2 regions of the Niveibacterium sp. genome follow, and region 1 is predicted to be linked to the other one. Evidence: predicted binding sites of a transcription regulator. Region 1 holds the regulator's gene; the other holds the start of a gene.
The links. The regulator sigma-54, encoded in region 1, starts transcription at its own class of promoters, with help from an activator protein. The targets are predictions, from matches to a motif close to TGGCACGCTTNCTGCTNA.

Region 2: a site for sigma-54 is predicted at 5,615-5,632, ahead of ACE3P0_RS20970 (TorF family putative porin). Genes of this name have one in related genera too.

What each region holds. Positions count from the first base shown of each region.
Region 1 is NZ_JAYRDJ010000006.1:30,483-38,114, reverse strand. It holds gene cutA (divalent-cation tolerance protein CutA) at 1-266, opposite strand, end outside; gene ACE3P0_RS06445 (PsiF family protein) at 378-851, opposite strand; gene hprK (HPr(Ser) kinase/phosphatase) at 925-1,869, opposite strand; gene ptsN (PTS IIA-like nitrogen regulatory protein PtsN) at 1,856-2,323, opposite strand; gene hpf (ribosome hibernation-promoting factor, HPF/YfiA family) at 2,442-2,765, opposite strand; gene ACE3P0_RS06425 (RNA polymerase factor sigma-54) at 2,777-4,252, opposite strand; gene lptB (LPS export ABC transporter ATP-binding protein) at 4,269-4,991, opposite strand; gene recX (recombination regulator RecX) at 4,978-5,427, opposite strand; gene recA (recombinase RecA) at 5,448-6,470, opposite strand; gene ACE3P0_RS06405 (LON peptidase substrate-binding domain-containing protein) at 6,547-7,212, shown strand; gene mutY (A/G-specific adenine glycosylase) at 7,224-7,632, opposite strand, start outside.
Region 2 is NZ_JAYRDJ010000059.1:604-8,235, forward strand. It holds partial or broken gene ACE3P0_RS20935 (ABC transporter substrate-binding protein) at 1-904, opposite strand, end outside; gene ACE3P0_RS20940 (GNAT family N-acetyltransferase) at 1,029-1,547, opposite strand; gene ACE3P0_RS20945 (ABC transporter substrate-binding protein) at 1,552-3,144, opposite strand; gene ACE3P0_RS20950 (YceI family protein) at 3,270-3,839, opposite strand; gene ACE3P0_RS20955 (YceI family protein) at 3,909-4,466, opposite strand; gene ACE3P0_RS20960 (cytochrome b) at 4,480-5,022, opposite strand; gene ACE3P0_RS20965 (accessory factor UbiK family protein) at 5,143-5,406, opposite strand; gene ACE3P0_RS20970 (TorF family putative porin) at 5,674-6,435, shown strand; gene glnK (P-II family nitrogen regulator) at 6,496-6,834, shown strand; gene ACE3P0_RS20980 (ammonium transporter) at 6,856-7,632, shown strand, end outside.

The DNA.
Region 1 (7,632 bases):
TCCACTGCGAGGATTTCCGGCACCTCGTAGGGGTGTTCCGCCAGCAGTGCCGCTTCAAGCGCGGCGTAACGGGAGGCGGTGGTCTTGATCATCAGCGGCACTTCGTTGGTCTGCTCGATGGCACCCTGCCAGCGATAGACCGAGCGAATCGGCGCAAGGATGTTGACGCACGCCGCGAGCCGACGTTCCACCAGACTGTGCGCGGCGCGCTCGGCGCTTGCTGCGTCGGGGAAGTTGCACATCACGATCAGCACTGGCTCGGCCATCGCCGTCTCCTGCCATATCCGGCCCTGAATTCTAGCGGCGCTTGAGCGGTAATCCTTGGCGCCAAACAAAAACCCCGCCATCGGGCGGGGTTTTCATTGAGGCGATCGAACTTAGCCCTTGAGGCATTCGCTCATGAACTTCTTGCGCTCATCGCCCTTCTTGCCGGTCGCCTTCTCGTTGCAGATCTTCATCTTGTCCTGTTGCGAGCCGGCGGGTTTGGCCTCGGTTTTGGCGTCCGCCGCGGGTGCGTCGGCCGCCGCAGGTTTTGCGCTGAGGCATTCGCTCATGAACTTCTTGCGCTCGTCACCCTTCTTGCCTGCCGCCTTCTCATTGCAGACCTTCATCTTGTCCTGCTGCGCAGTCGGCGCTTTCGCGTCGGCTTCGGCGGCTGCGGCCGGCTTTGCGCTGAGGCAGTCACTCATGAACTTCTTGCGTTCGTCGCCCTTCATGCCGGTCGCCTTTTCGTTGCAGACCTTCATCTTTTCCTGCTGCGCAGTCGGCTTCTTGGCTTCGTCTGCGGCATGGGCGGGGAACAACGCGAACTGCGCGGCCAGTGCTGCAGCCAGGATCACGAGCTTCTTCATGCAAGGCCTCCGGAGAGAGATTTTGGGCGAGATGTTGGCCGCGGATCACGCGGCCGCGGTGAAGACGGTCGGCTTACAGGTCTTCTTCGTCGAGATCCAGCGCCGAGCGCTGGCGATCAACGAATTCCTGCATCGAGTCTATGCCACGTAACTGAAGAATGGTATTTCGCACCGCCGCTTCCAGCAACACTGCAAGGTTGCGGCCGGCCGCGACAGGCAAGGTAACGCGCCGCGTCGGCACCCCCACGATGTCCTGCATGTCGTCTTCCAGTGGCAGGCGGGGCATCTGTGGGCTCTCGCCGCGGATCTGACGGTGCAGATGCACGACCAGCTTGAGCTTCATCTTCCGACGGCAGGCCGTCTCGCCGAAGATCGTGCGGATGTTGAGGATGCCGAGGCCGCGGACTTCGAGGAAGTCCTTCAGCATCGGCGGGCAGCGCCCTTCGAGCACGCCAGGCGCAATGCGCGAAACCTCGACCACATCGTCGGCCACCAGGCCGTGGCCGCGCGAGATCAGTTCCAGCGCCAGTTCGGATTTGCCTGCGCCCGAATCGCCAGTGATCAGCACGCCGAGCCCGAGTACGTCCATGAACACGCCATGCAGCGATGTCTTTTCGGCGAGGTTGCGCGCGAGGTAGGTGCGCAGCGAATCGATCACCCGCGCCGTTTCGGCCGAGGTCGTGAACATCGCAACGCGTGCGCTTTCGAATGCACTCTGGATCAGTGGCGGCACTTCACAGCCATCCGCCACGATCATCGCCGGCGGATGCGCCAGCAAGATGCTTTCAAGCTGATGCTGCACCTTGTCGCGTGCCTGGCGGCGAATCCAGCCCAGTTCCGCTTCGCCCATCACCTGGATGCGGTTGGGGTGGATGATGTTGAGGTGGCCGACCAGTTCGGCCGGCCACACCTTCTCGTTCGGGACCTGCACCTCGACATCGAGCGGGCCGGCGAGGTGGCTCAGGCCGAGCCGATCGCGGTTGTCCTCGTAGATGCGGGCGACGCTAGTTCGCCGCATTCGGGTTCCAGTTCACGAACAGGGTGTGTGCCTCGGATGTATCGCTGGCCAGCGTCAGGGCATCGCGGAAGCTGCGGTCGGAGAACATCTGCGCCAGTTCCGACAGGAGGCGCAGGTGATGTTCGGTGGCGCTTTCGGGCACCAGCAGCACGAACATCAGGTTCACCGGCTTGCCGTCCGGCGCCTCGAAGGGCACCGGTTGGGCGAGGCGGATGAAGGCGCCGACGGCGTCGCGCAGGCCCTTGATGCGGCCGTGCGGGATCGCAATACCTTGACCGAGCCCGGTAGAGCCGAGCTTCTCGCGTGTGAATAGCGCGTCGTAGACAGCGCTGCGCGCGAGTCCCTGATGGTTTTCGAAGAGCAGGCCTGCCTGTTCGAAAACGCGCTTCTTGCTGCTCGCGTCAAGGTCGACGAGCACATTGGACGGCGGCAGCAGCGGGGCGATGAGATTCATGCTTGGGGGTTCAGAAATGCACTGCGCGCCCGAAGGCGCGCAGATCCGGGGTCAGCTCATGTTCGGCGCGGGGGCTTTCCGCAAGCTTACGCGCCGGGATTCACTAGAGCGACCGTGATTACGATTCTGCAGACTGGCGCTTGTGCGCCTCGTGGCCGTGATCGTAGGACTTTTCCTTGTGCTTGAGAACCTGCCTGTCCAGTTTGTCCGTCATGGCGTCGATTGCGGCATACAGATCTTCCTCGATGCTCTCGACGAAAATGTCCTTGCCGCGTACATGTACCGTCACTTCCGCCTTTTGCTTCAGCTTATCCACCGACAGGATCACGTTCACGCTGGTGACATGATCGAAGTGGCGAATCACGCGATCCAGTTTCGACGTTACGTAGTCGCGAAGGGCGGCGGTAACTTCGAGATGGTGTCCGGTGATGTTCAGGTTCATGATTTATCCTCTCAGATCATCTTGCGCTGGCTGACCGGCGGGATGTTGAGCGACTCGCGGTACTTTGCGATGGTACGTCGCGCAACGACTATCCCCTGCTGGCCGAGAAGCTCGGCAATCCGCGCATCGGAAAGCGGTTTTTTGCGATCCTCTGCCGCGACCAGCTGGCGAATCAGCGCACGAATCGCCGTAGCTGAACACGCGCCGCCAGAATCCGTGGCGACGTGGCTGCCGAAAAAATACTTCAGTTCAAGGATACCTCTTGGCGTGGCCATGTACTTCTGTGTGGTCACCCGCGAGATCGTCGATTCATGCAGATCAAGCTGCTCTGCGATTTCGCGCAGCGTCAGCGGGCGCATTGCCACGTCCCCATAATCGAAGAACTGCCGCTGGCGGTCAACGATTGCCTGGGAGACCCGCAGGATCGTGTCAAAGCGTTGCTGTACGTTCTTGATCATCCAGCGCGCCTCCTGCAACTGCCCGGCCAGTGATCCGGCCGAGCCACGGTGCTGCTGCAGGATGCCGGCGTAGAGCTGGTTGATCCGCAGCTTGGGCATTGCGTCCGGGTTCAGTGTCGCACTCCAGTGGCCGCGTACCTTGCGCACGATCACATCCGGGATCACATAACGCGTCTCGATTGCGGCAAACCGTGCACCGGGGCGTGGATCGAGGCTGCAGACGAGCTGATGCGCTTCGCGCAGGGTCTCGTCGCTGCAACCCAGATGCCGCTTCAGGCGCACGAAGTCCCGCGCGGCAAGCAGCTCCAAATGCTGTTCGACGATCACCATCGCCGCATCGCGCGCTGTGCTCTCGGGTAGCAAACGCAACTGAAGCTTCAGGCATTCGCCCGGCGAACGGGCGCCGATACCGGTGGGGTCAAGGTTCTGCAGATGCGCCAACGCGATCTGCAACTCGTCGACGTCGACTTCGAATTCGGGTGGCAGCAGTTCGAGCAGTTCTTCGAGCGGCTGGGTGAGGTAGCCATCGTCGTCGAGCGCTTCGATCATGAAGCGCAGCAGCGCGCGATCGCGGTCCGACAGCGGCATCAGGGCGACTTGTTCATCCAGGTGGTCGCGCAGGCTGGTCTGCGCCGCGCGGAATTCCTGGAAGTCCGTCTCGTCGTCCTCGTCGCGACTACCGCTGCCACTGCCGCCGCCTTCGCCGGACCACTCGGTGGGGCCGTCGTCGTAGCTGCCGGCATCGTCAAAGCTCGGTTCGCTCGGTTCGGGTGAGGTCTCCGCTGCCTCCGCGGCGACATCGTTGGCGGTGTCGGTGCGTTCGTCGCCGCTCGGGGTGGTGGCGGACTGGCCCCAGGATTCCGGGTCCGATTCCGCGTCTTCGCGTTCGAGCAACGGGTTCTCGAGCAGCATGCGCTCGATTTCGCTGTTGAGCTCCAGGGTCGATAGCTGCAGCAGCTTGATCGACTGTTGCAGCTGCGGGGTCAGCGCGAGCTGCTGGGAGATACGGAGCTGGAGCGAGGGCTTCATCGTAGGGGTTGCGCGATCAGAGTCGGAAATGTTCGCCGAGGTAGACCTCGCGAACCTTGTCGTTCTGGACGATTTCGTCAGGGCGGCCGCTGGCGAGCACCACCCCTTCGGTGATGATGTAGGCGCGATCGCAGATACCCAGCGTCTCGCGCACGTTGTGGTCGGTGATCAGCACGCCGATGTTGCGATCCTTCAGGAAGCGGATGATCTTCTGGATGTCGATCACGGCGATCGGGTCGACGCCGGCAAAGGGCTCGTCGAGCAGGATCACCTGCGGGTTGGTGGCCAGCGCGCGTGCGATTTCAACGCGGCGGCGCTCGCCCCCCGACAGCGACATCGCGGTGGCGTCGCGCAGGTGCGTGATGCCCAGTTCGCCCAGCAGCTGGTCGAGCCGGGCCGTGAGCTGATCCTTTGGCAGCTTCTGCAGTTCGAGCACCGCGAGGATGTTCTCGGCGACCGTCAATTTGCGGAAGACCGAGTTTTCCTGCGGCAGGTAGGACAAGCCCAGATGCGCCCGCTTGTGGATCGGCAGGTGGGTGATCTCCTTGTCGTCAAGGATGATATTGCCGCCATCGGCGCGGACCAGGCCGACGATCATGTAGAAGCAGGTCGTCTTGCCGGCACCGTTGGGGCCGAGCAGGCCGACGACCTCACCGCTGCCGACTTCGAAGCCAACATCGCGCACGACGGTGCGCGCCTTGTAGCGCTTGGATAGACCGCCTACCTTAAGCAGACTCATCGAACGGCTCTTTCAACACTTTTCTCACGACCTCCGCGGAGAATCCGCGGGCGGTCAGAAAGCGCGCCTGGCGCGCCCATTCCTTTGCATCGCCCGGCACATTGCCAAACTTGCGTGCCCATATGGCCCGGGCGCGTTCCAGCTCTGTTTCGCCCAACTCGCTCGCTAGCGCGTCGCTGATCGTGTCCTGATCCACGCCGCGCTGTGCGAGCTCGTGCTGGATGCGTCGCTGGCCCAGCCTGCCGGCGCGGCTGCGCACATAACTTTCGGCGAAGCGGGCGTCGGACAGCAGGCCCAGTTCGCTCATCCGTTCAAGCACCGCTTCGACCGCTTCCGGCTCGCCATGCGCCGCGAGCTTGCGCGCCAATTCGGCCCGGCTGTGCTCGCGCTGCGCCAGCGTGCGCAGCGCGCGGGCTTTCAGCTCGTCGCTGCTCATCGCTTGTCTTCGTGGCCCGTTCAGGCCGCGGCAGCTTCCCCGGCCGGCAGCTCGGGCAGGCCCAACTGAACGCGGATCTTGTTCTCGATTTCGCGTGCAGTCTCAGGATGCGAGCGCAGGAACTCGCGCGCATTGTCCTTGCCTTGCCCGATCTTCTCGCCGTTATAGGCGTACCAAGCGCCGCTCTTGTCGACGAAGCGTTGCTCGACACCCATGTCGATGATCTCGCCTTCACGCGAGATGCCTTCGCCGTAGAGGATGTCGAAGTGCGCTTCCTTGAACGGTGGCGAGACCTTGTTCTTGACGACCTTGACCTTGGTCTCCGAGCCGATCACCTCGTCGCCCTTCTTGATCGTGCCGGTACGGCGGATGTCCAGACGCACTGAGGCGTAGAACTTCAGCGCGTTACCGCCGGTCGTGGTTTCCGGGTTGCCGAACATCACGCCGATCTTCATGCGGATCTGGTTGATGAAGATGACCATCGTGTTGGTGCGCTTGATGTTGCCGGTCAGCTTGCGCAGTGCCTGCGACATCAGGCGGGCCTGCAGGCCGGGCAGCTGGTCGCCCATCTCGCCCTCGATTTCGGCCTTCGGCGTCAGCGCAGCAACCGAGTCGATGACCAGGATGTCGACACCACCCGAGCGGACCAGCATGTCAGCGATTTCGAGCGCCTGCTCGCCGGTATCCGGCTGCGAGATCAGCAGGTCGCCAACATTCACGCCAAGCTTCTGCGCGTAGGACACGTCGAGCGCGTGCTCGGCGTCGATGAAGGCCGCCACGCCGCCCATCTTCTGCATTTCGGCAATCGCCTGCAGCGTCAGCGTGGTTTTGCCGGAGGATTCCGGGCCGTAGATTTCGATCACGCGGCCGCGCGGCAGGCCGCCGATGCCCAATGCAATGTCCAGCCCGAGGGAGCCAGTCGACACCGCCTGGATGTCCGACTCCACCTCGCCGTCGCCCATCCGCATGATGGAGCCCTTGCCGAACTGCTTCTCGATCTGGGCCAGCGCGGCCTGAAGTGCTTTCGCCTTGTTGTCGTCCATGGGGTTTCCTCGATTCTGTGGAAACGATTATGGCACAGAGATTGCGTGCGCCTGAGTCGGGTGCGTGCAGTAAAACATGGCACACTTCCACCACTTCACACGGCGCGCGTTTCGCTCGCCCAGCGAGACCGATCCGATGCCTGAAATGCCCGCCGAACTCCCATTGTTTCCCTTGCATACCGTACTGGTTCCTGAAGCGCGTTTGCCGCTCAAAGTGTTTGAAGTGCGCTACATGGACATGGTCAAGGCGTGCATCCGGGATGGCAGCAGCTTCGGCGTGTGTCTGATCGAAGAGGGTCAGGAAGTCGGCGCGCCGGCCACACCCGCACAAGTCGGCACGAGCGCGCGCATCGTCGAGTGGGATATGGATCAGCCCGGCATCCTGCAGATCGTCGTGACCGGCGAGCGTCGTTTCCGCATTGCGCATGCGGTCGCCCAGCCTGATGGTCTCTTGCGTGCAGTGGTCGAATGGATGCCGGAGCCCGCGGTACAGGCGCCGCCGGAAACCCTCGCCGACACCCTGCCCTTGTTGCAGGCCGTCGTCGCGGATGCGGGTGACACCGCGATTCCGGCGCCGCACCGCTTCGACGACGCAGCCTGGGTCGGCTACCGCTATACCGAGATCCTGCCGATACCGGTGAAGGCCAAACAGAAGTTGCTGGAACTCGAGGACCCGCTGATGCGGCTCACCATCATCCAACAGTTTCTTGTACAGCGCGGCTTGCTCAAGCAGGACGCCTGAGCGGCGCACTCTCAGAGGCTGTCGAGCAGGCGCCGGACCGGCGTTGGCAGGCCAAGCGAATCCCATTCCTGTTGGCTGGCCCAGCGCCAGGCCGGGTCGCGCACACCTTCGCCCACCACATCCAGCACTAACGCCTCAAGCGTCAGGCGGAAGTGGGTGAAGGCGTGCCGCAGCGGCGGCAGGGCTTTGGCCACGCCGACCACGCGTAACCCGAGTGTCAGCGCATGGGCTTCGGCATCGAGCTCATCCGGAATTTCGGGCAGTGCATAAAGGCCACCCCAGATGCCGTGCGCCGGCCGCTTCTGCAGCAGTACCGCACCGCCGTTGCAGGCAATCAGCACCCGACTTTGCCGTTCGGGCACCACGCGCGTCGGGCGGGGTGTCGGGAGTTCCGCTTGGCGGCCCTGCTGACGTGCCACG
Region 2 (7,632 bases), on a different contig from region 1:
TGTCGTCGAAGGGCTTCTTCTCGACGTTGAAGGCGATGTAGCCGATGTTGAGCCCTTCCTTGCTCATCAGGTTCAGCGCCGGGTCGGCCTTCATCTGGGCGAGGTCGGCGGGCTTCGGGAACGCCATCAGCTGGCATTCGCCAGCCTTGATCTTGGCGTAACGCACCGAGGCGTCGGGTGTGATCGCGAAGATAAGGTTGTCGATCGCGGGGCGGCCGTCCCAGTACTGCTCGTGCGCCTTGTAGCGGATCACCGCGTCCTTCTGGTAACTGACGAGCTGGAAGGGGCCGGTGCCGATTGGTTCGCGGTCGATCAGCTCGGGCGTGCCGGCCGCTTTCATCTTCTCGGCATGCTCGGCCGAGAGGATGGACATGAAGTCCATCGCCATGTTGGCGAGGAAGGGCGCCTCGGGCTGGCGCAGCTTGAAGCGCACGGTGTAGTCGTCGAGCTTTTCCAGCTTCTCGACGATGCGGGCCATGCCCATGTCGTCGAAGTAGGCGTAGGTCTGGCCGGGGCTGTTCTTGTGGAAGGGGTGGTTCGGGTCCGCCATGCGGTACCACGAGTACATCACGTCGTCGGCGTTGAAGTCGCGCGTCGGCTTGAACTTCGGCGTGGTGTGGAACTTCACGCCGCGGCGCAGGTGGAAGGTGTAGGCGAGCCCGTCGGGAGAGATCTCCCAACCGGTCGCGAGCCCTGGCACGATGTTGGTGGTGCCGACCTCGAACTCGACCAGGCGGTTCATCAGCTGGGCAGAGGCCGCGTCATGCGTGGTGTTGGTGGTGAAGAACTGCGAGTTGAAGCCTTCGGGGCTGCCCTCGGAGCAGTACACGAGAGTCTTCGCAGCGAGGGCGGGCAGCGTGAGGGCGGCAGCGAACGCAGCCGTGGCGAGGCGCAACATGAACATCGATCTCTCCTGCGGGGTAACCGGACTTGGGGCGATGCATGCCGGCCGCCGTGTGGGCGGTCGGTCTCTTGTTTGCCGGATCATAGCCGTGCGGCTTCGCTGCCTTCAATCACCCGCCGCGCGGTCAGCGCAAATCGCCGGCCCAGATCTCCACCTGCACACCGGGCAAGGGCGGGTATTCGCGATGAGTTTCGAGCCTGAAGCCCAGCTTCTGCACGACGCGCTTGGATGCGTGGTTATCCGGGTGGATCACCGAGATCACGCGCGCGAGGCCCAGCGTGTTCTTTGCGAACTGAAGCGAAGCGAGCCCCGCCTCGGTGGCAAGCCCTTGCCCCCAGTAGCGGGTGAGAAAGCGGTAACCCAGTTCAGTCTCACCGAATTCCGGCAGGAACTTGAGGCCGCTGAAGCCGATCAGCTCGCCGCTGGCTTTCCACTCGCAGGCGAAGCGGCCGTAACCGTAGCGCGCGTAGTCGGCGAGCGGCGCGGTGCGCAGGATCTCGCGCACGCCTTCCAGCGTATCCGGCCCCGGGCCGCCGGCGTAGCGCACGACATCCGGGTCGGTCACCAGCGGCACATAGGCTTCCGCATCGGCTTCGACGAAAGGGCGCAGGCGCAGGCGTTCGGTTTCGATGATCGTGCGCATGGGCTCAGCGTGCCAGGTCGACGTTCTGGAAGTTCAGGCCGTAGGTGGGTTCCAGCACGAAGCCGGTGACTTCCTTGCGCGTGACGCCGAAGCGGTTGCCGTGCGCGATCAGGAGTTGCGGCACCGCCTCGCGCAGCGCTTCCTGCGCCTTCACGTAAAGTTTGGTGCGTTCGGCGCGGTCGCTGCTGCGGCGGGCGCGTTGCAGCAGCTCTTCGAAGGCCGGGTCGCACCAGCGTGCGAGGTTGCCACCGCTCTTTGCCGCGTCGCAGGAGAGCAGGGGCTCGAAGTAGTTGTCGGGCTCGCCGTTGCCGGAAAGCCAGCCGAACATCACGGCCTGGTGCTCGCCGGCGCGGCTGCGCTTGAGGTATTCACCCCACTCGAAGGTGGTGAGCCTGGCGCGCACGCCGATCTTCGCCAGATCGGCCTGGATCATCTCGGCCATGCGCTTGCCGTCCGGGTTGTGCGGGCGCACCACCGGCAGGTACCACAGTTCCATGTCGAAGCCTTGCGGGTAACCGGCACTGGCGAGCCGCGTTTTCGCCTTGTCTGGCGCGTAGGCGAGGGCCGGCAGTTTGGCGTCGGCGGCCCAGTAGGCGGGCGGCAGCAGGCTCTTCGCGAGCGTGGCGCGCCCCTGATACACCGCGCCGAGGATCGCGGCGCGGTCGATTGCCAGATCCAGCGCTTGCCGCACGCGGCGGTCGGTGAAGGGCTTCTTCTGCGTGTTCAGCGCGATGTAGCCGGTATTCAGGCCCGGCTGCTGGATCAGGTTGAGACCCGGCGTTTTCTCGATCTGCGCAAGGTCTGCGGGCTTCACCGAGGTCGACACATGGCATTCGCCGGTCTTGAGTTTGGCGAACTGCACTGCGGCGTCCGGCACGATGCTGAACACCAGTGCGTCGATCTTCGGCCGTCCGCGCCAGTGCTGATCGAAGGCCTTGTAGCGAATCGCGGTGTCTTTCTGGTAACCGGCGAACTGGAAGGGGCCGGTGCCAATCGGTTCGCGGTCGAGCTTGTCCGGCGTGCCGGCGGCGCTGAGCTTGGCGGCGTATTCGGCCGACTGGATGCCGAGCATGTCGAAGCTCATGCGCGTCAGGAACGGTGCCTCGGCTTGCTTCAACACGAAGCGGATCGTGTAGTCGTCGAGCTTTTCGAGCCGCGCCACGTTCTCGTCCATGCGCAGGTTGTTGAACTGCACGAAGGCGAGGTTGCCGGCGAGCGTGTGGTACGGGTGGTTTTTGTCTGCCTGGCGGTTCCAGGTGAACAGCACATCGTCGGCGTTGAAGTCGCGGCTCGGCGTGAAGCTCGCGCTGCGGTGGAACTTCACGCCGCGGCGCAACTTGAAGGTGTAGCTGAGGCCGTCGGGTGAAATCGTCCAGGATTCCGCAAGCGCCGCTTGCAGTTCGGCCGTGCCCGGCTTGAAGTCGAGCAGCGTGTCGGCGATCTGCGCACCGGCGTCTGCTGTGTTCTGCCCGTTGGCGAACAGGCGGGTCAGCGATTCAGGGCTGCCCTCGGCGCAGTAGACCAGCGTCTTGGCGGCGTGGGCGGGCGCCAGCGCGAGCAGGCCGGCGATCAGGAGGGGGAGGTGCGTACGTCGCATGCGTCGTCTCTCGGTCGGGCCATGCATGATGGCAGAGCGGGCGGGGGTGGTCGATCGGTGTTGGGCGCGGAGAAAGAAAAAAGGGACGCCCGTGGGCGTCCCTTTTCGCGCGAGGCGGGTGCGGCTTACTGCTGCTTGAGCGACTCGACCGGGATCTTGATCGTGACTTCGTCGCTGACGTAGGGCACGTACTTGTTGAGGCCCCAGTCCGAGCGCTTGATCGTGGTGCTGATGTCGCCGGCACAGGCTTGCACCTTCAGCATCGGGTGCGGCACGCACTTGAAGTTGCTGACTGCGAGCTTCACCGGCTTGGTCACGCCCAGCATCGTCAGCGTGCCATCGGCGCCAACCAGCTTGTCGCCATCAAACGTGAGGTTGTCCGACTTGAAGGTCATGGTCGGGAATTTGGCCGCGTTGAAGAAGTCTTCCGACTTCATGTGGTCGTTCCACTTCTCGAAGCCCATGTTGATCGAGCCGGTTTCGATCACTGCTTCGACGCTGCCCTTCTTTGCGGCGAAGTCGATCACCGCCTTGCCGGTGGTCTTGTCGAAGCGGCCACGCTGCGTCGACAGGCCGAAGTGGTTGATCTCGAAGCTCGGCCAGGTGTGGGTCGGATCGAAGTTGTAGGTGTCTGCGGCTGCGGCGGCAACGCCTGACAGGGCGGCGAGCGAGACGGCGATGATCAGCTTTTTCATGTGGGTGACTCCTGTTGCGGGTGAGTGGTGTTGCTGGCCCCGGTGGGTGCCGGCAATCGGTAATCCGGGTTACTTGCGTGCGGCAGCGACGAGGCGGAACTTGATCTGCACATCGTCGGCCACCGTGGAGGTGTCGCCCCACGGGCCTTCGCCGATGCCGAACTGCAGCCGCTTGATCGTGAACGCGCCTTCGAACACGCCGTTGGCGCCGTCCGCCTTGTAGGTGAAAGGTGCCGTCACGTTCTGCGTGCGGCCCTTGATCGTCAGCGGGCCGGCAACCTCGAAACGATTGCCGCCGAGCGCCTTGACGCTGGTGGACTTGAACACCGCAGTCGGGAACTGCTTGGCGTTGAACCAATCCTTGCCGACCACTTCGTCGTTGGCTTCCTTGCTGCCCGCGTCGATGCTGGCGAGTTCCAGCTCAAAGCCGGCGCTGGCCTTCTGCGGTGCGGCGGGGTCGAAGCTCAGCGCGACCTTGAACTTGCCGAACTTGCCATCCACCGGCACACCCATCTGCTTGGAAGTGAAGGCGAGGCTGCTCTTGGCCGGGTCCAGCGTGCCGTACTCGACGGCGGCGGCAGGCAAAGCGAGGGCTGCGGCCGCGAGGGCCGTAACGAAAATCTTCATGGTGGGACTCCGCTTACTTCAGGAAGGGCAGCATGCGGGCGAGGATGCCGTCGCGTGCCACGAAGTGGTGTTTCACTGCAGCCGCTGCATGTGCAACGACGATCAGGACCATCAGCCAGGCGAGGATTTCGTGTGCTTCCTCGAAGAACTCGGCGAGCGATTCACTCTTGCCGATCAGATCGGGCAGCGGCAGTACGCCGAACCAGACCACCGGAAAGCCCTTGGCCGAGCTCATCAGCCAGCCGGCCATCGGTACCGCGATCATCAGCAGGTAGAGCAGGTGATGTGCGCCATGCGCGGCGAGCTTTTCGATGCCGCTCATGGAATCCGGCAAGGCGGGCGGGCGATGTGTGGCGCGCCACAGGATGCGCACCAGCACCAGCGCGAGCACCGTGATGCCGGCCCACTTGTGCCAGCTGATGATCTTGAGTTTCTGCGGGGAGAGGGGAAGGTCGACCATGTAAAGGCCGACCGGGAAGGCGATGAAGATCAGCAGCGCGATCAGCCAGTGCAGTGCGATCGCGGTGCGGGTGTATTGCGTTGGGGCTGTTGTCATGTCTGTGGGCTCTCTGCATGCAGTCCGCAATCGTTCGATGCGGTTCAGTATTTACTGCATGCTAGAGCCACAGACTCCGTCATTCCAGCGAAAGTTTCTGGCGAATCAGATGAAACTGATTCACTTATTTTCGTTGCCGGCCTTGCTGCGGGCGAGTTCGGCTTCCAGTTCGATGACGCGGGCTTCCAGTCGCACCAATTGTTCACGTGCGCGCGCAAGCACCTCGCGCTGAACGTCGAATTCCTCGCGCGTCACCAGATCCATCTTGCCCAGCACCGATGCAAACGCTGCCTTCGCGTTGCGTTCGATGTCCCGCGCGGGGCTGCTCTCGAGCAGTTCCGCTACTTTCTTCTGGATCTCATCGACGAACTTGGGCGGCTCCATGGCGGCTCTCCGTAAGGGTTTCAAGGGTTTGAAGCCAGTTTAGCACGCGCGATTTCATGCACCGGGACAGTGCGGCATGCGGGAAAACCCGGAATTGCACCGTCGTGGTGCGGCTCGCGTCATCGGGCGGGGCAAAACGGTGCGGCGGCGCGATGCGAACCGCCGTCAAGCGCGATCAAACGGTGCGCGGATGCGGTTTTTCAGGCTGTGGCACGGATTCTGCATTAAGCCCGTCACCACGATTCTCATCCCATGACGGAGATTGAAATGCGCAAGACCCTGATCGCTACCGCCCTGATCGCCGGCCTGGCCGCTTCCGCCTCGGTTCGCGCCGAAGAAGCCAAGGCGCCCTACACGCTGACCGGCAACTTCACGCTGGCCTCGGAGTACATCTATCGCGGGATCGCGCAGACCAACCACAAGCCCGCCATCCAGGGCGGTCTCGATTTCGCGCACGAAAGCGGCATCTACCTTGGCACCTGGGCCTCGAACATCAGCTGGCTGTCGGATGCTGGCGGCATCAGCGCCCCGATCGAGATGGACTTCTACGGTGGCTACAAGGGTGCGGTCGGTGACTTCGGTTACGACGTGGGCCTGCTGCAGTACTACTACCCGGGCACCTACCCGGATGGTTTCACCAGCCCGAACACGCTGGAAGGCTATGTGGCCGGCAGCTACAAGTGGATCACGCTGAAGGGTTCCTACGCCTTCACCAACCTGTTCGGCGCCAAGGCTCCGAACGGTGACAAGACCAGCGGCAGCTACTACCTTGAGGCCAATGGCACCGTACCGGTCGCCGAAGGCGTCAATCTGATCGCGCATGTGGGCTATCAGAGCGTCAAGGGCTTCGATGATGCGTCCTACACCGACTACAAGCTGGGTGGCACGGCGGATGCGCTGGGCCTGACCTTCGGCCTGTTCTACAGCGGCACCAATGCGAAGGGCGATGCGGGCGAGTTCTACCACAACGCCTTCGACAAGGATCTGGGCGCTGGCCGCATTCTTTTCACCGTAGGCAAGACTCTCTAATTCCGGTTTAGCACGCGGCACCCCTCCCCCGGGGCGCCGTGTTCCACCCAAGGAGCCAACATGAAATTCGTCACCGCCATCATCAAGCCTTTCAAGCTTGACGAAGTGCGCGAGGCCCTCAGCGCGATCGGCGTGCAGGGCATCACCGTCACCGAGGTCAAGGGTTTCGGCCGTCAGAAGGGTCACACCGAGCTGTACCGTGGCGCAGAGTACGTCGTCGACTTCCTGCCCAAGGTGAAGATCGAAATCGCAATCGCCGACGACCTGCTCGACCAGGTCATCGAAGCGGTCGAGAAGGCCGCCAGCACCGGCAAGATCGGTGACGGAAAGATCTTCGTCTTCGATCTCGAACAGGCTATCCGCATCCGCACCGGTGAGACCGGCGCTGAAGCGCTCTAAGGCAGACAAGGAGATTTCGACATGAGAAAGATGCTCGCGATCCTGCTGACGGCGCTGTCCGTCGGTATCGCAGCCCCGGCCTGGTCATCTGATCAGAGCAACGAGGCGACCGGCGCGGTTGCCACCACCGAAGCGGCCAAGCCGGCTGCCGAAGCCCCGGCGGCAGACGCCAAGCCGGCCGACGCTGCGCCGGCTGCCACCGCCGAAGCGCCTGCTGCTGCGCCCGCCGCCGCGGAAGCTGCACCGGCTGCTGCCGCACCGGCCGCAACCCCCGCCCCGAACAAGGGTGATACCTCCTGGATGATCGTTGCCACGCTGCTCGTGACGCTGATGACGATTCCGGGCCTCGCGCTGTTCTACGGCGGCCTCGTGCGCTCGAAGAACATGCTGTCGATCCTGATGCAGGTGTTTGTCGTGTTCTCGCTCTGCGTCGTGCTGTGGACGGTGTTCGGCTACTCGCTCGCCTTCACCGAGGGCAACGCCTTCATCGGCGGCTTCGACAAACTCTTCCTGAAGGGCATCACGCCCGATTCGGTTGCGGCTACGTTCTCGAAGGGTGTGTATATCCCCGAACTGATCTACGTGATGTTCCAGGCGACCTTTGCGGCGATCACGCCGGCGCTGATCCTTGGCGCCTTCGCTGAGCGCATGAAGTTCTCCGCCGTGCTGCTCTTCATCGTGCTGTGGTTCACCTTCTCCTACCTGCCGATCGCGCACATGGTTTGGTACTGGGCGGGCCCGGATGCCTACACCGACGCTGCTGCCGCCGACAAGGCTGCTGCGACCGCGGGCTTCCTG